2 regions of the Brevibacillus sp. AG genome follow, and region 2 is predicted to be linked to the other one. Evidence: a T-box and tRNA genes for the amino acid it is inferred to sense, from the RefSeq annotation. Region 2 holds a T-box; the other holds one or more tRNA genes.

Region 1 (3,421 bases), on a different contig from region 2:
GCGTAGTTCATGCCCAGCGAGAACACAAGGGCCACTGTCGCCATACTGATCGGCCAATGCCGAACTTTCTTCATTTCTACTTCCTCTCCCACATTTGTTGATCGATTGACTGACGCGAAGCTCCCTATTTATATAGCCTGTCATTGTTATTACACCTTGTCTCTAACAATGTAACGTATGGGAAAAGCGGCAATCAACCTGCAAATGTTGGGCTTTTTGTCCTACATCATGTTCTATTCGTCATCCTCATCGATAACCCCGAGGGCTTTGTTCTTTTCTTTAAAGCGCTGGTTATGGGAAGAAACATACGCCATCTGATCTGCTACTGGGTCTATGTGTAATTTTGCACTGTTTACGGCCACAGCCGCATCGGTGAATGCTCCCGCGATCAGCGTAATCTTGCTGTCAAAGCTCGCAAAATCTCCCGCCGCAAAAATCCCTGGCAGATTCGTTGCCAGACGGGGACTGACAAACACGTTCCACTCATCCATGTCCAAGCCCCACTCTTTAATCCCAGTGAAATCGGCCTTCAATCCGTGATTGACGATGATGGCGTCGACATCGATTTGCTCCGTTTCGTCCGTCTCTAGATGACGTATCGTCACTTTATCGATCGTTTCTTTGTCTGAGCTTTGCAATTGCGTGACCGTATATGGGGTGCGAACGATTGCAGATGACTCTTTCATGCGCTTTACATTCCGCTCATGTCCACCAAATACATCACGGCGATGCACGACAGTTACGGACGCTGCGATTTGCACCAGTTCATTTGCCCAATCGACCGCGGAGTCGCCGCCACCTGAGATGAGGACGTGCTTCCCACGGAATGGCTCCAGTTCCTGCACCGTATAATGAAGATTTGTCACCTCGTAGCGCTCGGCCCCTTCGATCTCCAGTTTTGCCATTTTCAAAATACCTCGGCCCAGAGCCAGTATGATCGTGCGCGTCCAATGCCGTCTCCCCGATTTTGCAACGAGTATGTACGTGCCATCTTCTTGTGGCTCTAGTCCAATAATCGCCTCGCCTAGCACGATGGTGGGATCAAATGTCTTCGCTTGCTCCACCAGATTGGCAACCAGCTTTTCACATAGCTGTGGTGGTACACCGCCTACATCCCAGATCATTTTTTCTGGATAGATCAACATTCGTCCACCGAGCTCTTCTTTCGCTTCAATGAGTTTCGTCTTAAGATCTCGCATCCCGCTATAAAAGGCAGCGTACATCCCCGCAGGGCCACCGCCAATAATGGTTACATCAAACAGCTCCAACTGTTCTCCCACAACTACCCCTCCACTGTCTTTCTTGTTTGTTTATGAATCATCAAACGTGATGATGAAAATGAGATTCATTATCACAATGTGATTGTAATGGAAAATGGAGGAGGATTCAACATTCCAGAAAAAATAAAAAGGCTCGTAATTAGCTTCATCAGCCAATTTACGAACCTGTTGTTTACCATATGGTGCGGTCGAGAGGACTTGAACCTCCACGGTGTTGCCACCACTAGAACCTGAATCTAGCGCGTCTGCCAATTCCGCCACGACCGCATAAAAATGGTGCCGGCAATAGGACTTGAACCCACAACCCCCTGATTACAAGTCAGGTGCTCTACCAATTGAGCTATACCGGCACATTACGAGAAACTATGTAATTCGCACATTCTAAAAATAGAATGGCGGAGCTGACGGGACTCGAACCCGCGACCTCCGGTGTGACAGACCGGCGTGAACTCCAACTTCACCACAGCTCCATGTGATTTTTGTCTCCATCTTGCGGCGACTTCTGTAATATAGCACGATTCTATCTCCAGATGCAATAGTTTTTAAAAAAATAATGAAAGATTAATTTTTTCATAGATTTACCAACGAAAATCCGATAGAATTTTAGCTAGATATGCAGATTTTAGTAGATTGGTGGAGACGATGACATGAAAAAGACTTCGAGGCTACTCACCTTCCTCGCCCTCTTCACTCTGCTGCCTACTGCTGCCCATGCTTCCTCATCGGCATATGTGGTATCAGCAGGTGATACGCTGAGCAAGATCGCTCGTGAACATCAAGTAACGGTGGATCAACTCATTCAATGGAACCAACTGAATGACGATAGATTGTCAATTGGACAAACTCTATCTATTCATGGTGAAAACACTTCTGGCTCCATTGCGACGGACACTCCTTCCGATGTAGCTGTCAATCAGAATGATAACGCTACCACTGAGTCTAAAGAACTAACTGCTGGTGAAAAAGCCCGTGTCACTGGTGACGTGCTGAATGTGCGTAAAAAGCCTTCGACTGACGCAAAAGTGTTAGGCAAGCTAAGTTTCGGTTCCATTGTAGAAGTCGTAGAAACGGGTAATGAATGGACGAAAATCGAATTCGAAGATCGTGAAGCATACGTTGCTACAGAGTTCCTAAGTCCAAACCTCACTTCTACCGTTTCGCTGCCTGCCGAGGTAAATGCAGAAGATCTGGGTCGAATGAAGGAAATTTTTGAGCCATTGCTCAATACACCATACGTCTTAGGCGGAACTACTCCGAATGGCTTTGATTGTAGTGGCTTTACTTCATACGTTTTTGAACAGCTTGGGGTTACACTTCCGCGCACTTCTGAAGATCAATTCCGTGGCGGTCAAGAAGTATCACTGGATCAAGCACAGCCTGGTGACCTCTTGTTCTACGATTCGCTTGGAAAAGGACGCGTGTCCCACGTAGCGATCTATTTGGGTAATGGAGCAATCGTGCATGCGAATGGCGAAGATGTTCGCTATGGCAAAGTCGAATACATGCATAAGCTCTACCCGTTTTATGGAGTGAAGCGATACGCTAACTTCCAGTAAGCTTTCTACACATAAAAGCAAACAAACAGCCCTATCTGCCTTTGCAGCAGTTCGAGGGCTGTTTGTCTTTCTGTGCTTAATGTATTTCGGTATTATGGGCCTGCTGATGTTGTTGCTGCTGCCCTCCGATTTCGATTTTGCCCAATGCTTGTTTCATTTTGTCGAGCTGAAGTTGATAATCACGAACGACTACGGTAAGAACACTGACAGACTCCTTGAAATCCGGCTCGCTGCTTACTCTGTCGATGGCTCTATGTAAATGCAGCATCTTGTTCTCCGTTTCCCGCAATAGGTCGAGTAACTGCAATCCGTTTACCACGTAATCACCTCATCTGTTTTTTCTTACTTTCTCCTTCCGCTCTGTTCCCTATGCGCACAAAAACGCTTTGCAACATGAATAAAAAACGTCCGCTAATGACATAGCGGACGTTCTTCCTATTTAGCTTAGGCGTGCAGACGCGAGCTCTACGAATTTGTCGATATCTTTTGCAACCAAAGAGAGTGAATTCCGCCAGAAATCTACGGAGCGTACATCAACATCCATGATAGCTGCTACATCTGCAACGCTCATTTTGCCCGTAACAG
Region 2 (3,421 bases):
TTTCTCTTACTTGTTCTGCGTATGGCATGTGCACTTCGCTGATGTTCATGATGCGTGCTTGAATTGGAGTCAGCCAAATCGGGAATGCACCTGCGTAGTGCTCGATCAGGATACCAATGAAGCGCTCCATGGAGCCGTACATCGCACGGTGCAAGACAACTGGACGATGCTTCTCGTTGTCTTGACCAACATAAGTCAGGTCGAATTTCTCAGGCATTTGGAAGTCCAACTGGATCGTTCCGCATTGGTGACGACGTTTCAGCGCGTCAGTAATTTGGAAATCGATCTTCGGTCCGTAGAACGCACCGTCTCCGTCTTTGATTTCATATGCCATACCGAGCTCATCCAACACTGTTTTCAGAGAGCTTTCTGCTGCTTCCCACAGCTCATCAGAGCCCATGGAATCTTCCGGACGAGTGGACAGAGCCACACTGTATTCGAAGCCAAATACCTTGTAGATGCTGTCAATCAAAGTGATCATGCCTTTGATTTCGCTCGCGATCTGATCAGGACGGACAAATACGTGCGCGTCATCCTGGCAGAAGGTGCGCACCCGCAGCATTCCGTTCAATGCCCCGGAGTACTCATGGCGGTGAACTTGCCCGAACTCGGAGTAACGGATCGGCAGGTCGCGGTAGGAATGCATCTCGTTTTTATAGATCAGCATGTGACCTGGGCAGTTCATTGGCTTCAAGGCGTAAGTCGCGTTGTCTACTTCAGAGAAGTACATGTTCTCTTTGTAGTGATCCCAGTGACCGGATTCTTTCCAGAGACGCTCGTTCATGAGGAACGGAGAGCGAACTTCTGTGTATTGTGCCAATTGTTGCAGACGGCGGGAGAATTGCTCCAGCTCGTTGCGAACAGTGAAGCCTTTTGGCAGGTAGAACGGCATGCCTGGCGCTTCCTCGGAGAACATGAACAGTCCCAGTTCTTTACCCAATTTGCGGTGATCGCGCTTTTTCGCTTCTTCGATGAAATGCAGATATTCATCCATGTCTGCTTTTTTCGGCCAAGCTGTACCGTATACGCGTTGCAGAACTTGGTTTTCTGCTTTACCGCGCCAGTATGCACCTGCCACGCTCATCAGCTTGAATGCTTTGATGAAGCCAGTGGACGGCAAGTGCGGACCACGACAGAGGTCGAAAAATTCGCCTTGCTCATACAGCGTGATAGTCGCATCCTCTGGCAGGTCGCGAATCAGCTCCAGCTTCAGGTGATCGTTCAGTTCTTGGAAAATCGTAGTTGCTTCTTCGCGGCTTACGACTTTGCGGCGAATCGGCAGGTCTTCCTTCACGATTTTTTCCATTTCCGCTTCGATTTTGCCCAAATCCTCTGGGGAAAGGGAAACCGGAATATCCATGTCGTAGTAAAAGCCATCTTCGATTACAGGACCGATTCCGAATTTCACTTCAGCGCCGTAAATGCGTTTTACCGCTTGAGCGAGCAAGTGAGCTGTACTGTGGCGGTATACTTCCAACCCGTCAGCAGAATCGAGGGTAACGATTTCAATCGCTGCGTCATCTTCCAGAGCTGTGTAGAGATCGACAACTTTGCCGTCTTTTTTACCAGCTACTGCTTTTTTCTTCAGGCTAGAGCTAATAGAGCCTGCGATGTCTTCGATGGTAATCCCAGCGTCGTACTGACGTACGGCTCCATCTGGGAAAGTAACATGAATTTGTGCCACTGCGGATTCTTCCTTCCTGTATCTTGTTTGGTTGAGAAAATAAAAAAACACTCATCCCAAAAAGGGACGAGTGTGTTCTCGCGGTACCACCCTACTTCAAGTCTGTTCACAAAAACAGACTCCTCATTCCATGTAACGGTATTTAACCGGCATACCGATAGTAAAAGCCTACGCTTCGTTCCCGGCAGCTACTCGAAGGTGGTAGATCAATAACAGTTCGCAGCGAGCTTCCAGCCTGTGGCCCGCCTCTCTAGAGCGTCCTTACTATTGTCCGTGTCCTTCTCATCGTATTTATAAGCGATGTAAAGTTGTTGTTGCTATTATAGTTTAGAGGGATTATTCCCGTCAAGTACACGTCGCTCGGATAGGCAAAGCGAACAAGAGTGGCAAGTAACGAGCCGACTGTCAAAAATACTGCGGATCGTCTGTGCAAGCCCAGGCTTTTCCGAAGCCATATGGAGCACGACACTCTCAGGAGCCAGTGTAACCAAAGCACTGACCAAATAATCCTCGTCCCTGCATTTTTGTTCATCCATGTTCAGAACGGTATCCAACTGTTCAAGCCAAAGACGATCCCCTTTTTTGTCATAAAGATGGAAAGGTTTGTCCACACTAGGAACGACATGAACGACTTCCTGCTTCGTTTCCTGTACAGCGATGAAATAGCGCAACAACTCGACAAACTCTTGGTATTGCTTGTCTTCCAGATATTCATCAATGCCAGTTTCCACGAGCTCGAATAGCTCGTTCCAATGCTCCTGCAGTCGAAACCGGACGAAGCCCAAGACGTTGATCGTTCTCTCCCACTCCAGATAGGTGAAAACTTTGCGATATACGTTTGCCTTGCGTGTCGTAGCTGTTAACAGTTCCCTACCATCAAGCTCGACTTCTTGGCACATGCGTTGAATATAAGGAAAAATCTCTGCCCACTCGGTCTCCATCTGTTCGGCAGCGAGTAAGTCAGCGGCCATTTCTTCCATAATTTTCGGTTCCTTCACCTGAATGACCCATTCGGCTAATGTAAGAGCAACGAAGGCTCTCGCCCACTCGATGGTCTGCGCGTCATACTCAGTCTCACACCAGCTTTGAAAGTAGAACAAGAGGTATCCATTCTCTTCTTGCTCCCTGTATGTAATGCGCACCGGTGCAGTGTTGACCCGCTCCGTCATCTCATTTACGATAGCCCGATACGTGTCACAATGCTCAGGGACATTCTCCAGCAATACGCGAAACGTCTGCATAACCATCCCCCCAACCGCCATTGTAGTTACAGTATATGTCCCGTCAGGAGCGATATACTTTTAAACGGTTGGAAACTCAGGGAAGGTTGCAGGTAAAAAATTCCTGAATAAAAAACCAAAAAACGCTCCCCTGCCGGTTTCCCTTTGTTGGGAGGGGCAGAGAAGCGTTTGGAGGTTATTTAGTTTTGCATGACAAAATCACGTTCTGACATCTCGCCGTCTTTGAAAACGCGCAGAATGTCATACTGTGTGTTGCGCTGTGCAGGGATTTTGCCTGCGCCGCGAATGAGCTCCAAAATTTGGTTCGTGTTGACCTTGTACGTACATGCCGCTGCGGAAACAACGTTTTCTTCCATCATCGTTTGGCCGAAATCGTTCGCTCCATAAGAGAGAGAAAGCTGGCCGTAATGCGGGCCCATCGTCACCCAGGAAGATTGGAAGTTTTCGATATTATCCAGCATGAGGCGGCTGATTGCCAGTGTTTTCAAGTATTCCT

The links. The T-box of region 2 lies ahead of thrS (threonine--tRNA ligase). A T-box ahead of a tRNA ligase gene usually reads a tRNA of that ligase, here a tRNA-Thr.
Region 1: it encodes a tRNA-Thr, which carries the amino acid that the T-box ahead of thrS (threonine--tRNA ligase) is inferred to sense. The anticodon was not compared.

The regions. Positions count from the first base shown of each region.
Region 1 is NZ_JAQMYO010000001.1:800,845-804,265, forward strand. It holds gene POF51_RS03430 (VanW family protein) at 1-74, opposite strand, end outside; gene POF51_RS03435 (NAD(P)/FAD-dependent oxidoreductase) at 234-1,280, opposite strand; tRNA gene POF51_RS03440 (tRNA-Leu) at 1,461-1,547, opposite strand; tRNA gene POF51_RS03445 (tRNA-Thr) at 1,555-1,630, opposite strand; tRNA gene POF51_RS03450 (tRNA-Asp) at 1,674-1,750, opposite strand; gene POF51_RS03455 (C40 family peptidase) at 1,928-2,836, shown strand; gene POF51_RS03460 (hypothetical protein) at 2,913-3,155, opposite strand; gene POF51_RS03465 (M3 family oligoendopeptidase) at 3,276-3,421, opposite strand, start outside.
Region 2 is NZ_JAQMYO010000008.1:385,521-388,941, forward strand. It holds gene thrS (threonine--tRNA ligase) at 1-1,684, opposite strand, end outside; T-box leader at 1,744-1,979, opposite strand; gene ytxC (putative sporulation protein YtxC) at 2,005-2,925, opposite strand; gene mqnC (cyclic dehypoxanthinyl futalosine synthase) at 3,105-3,421, opposite strand, start outside.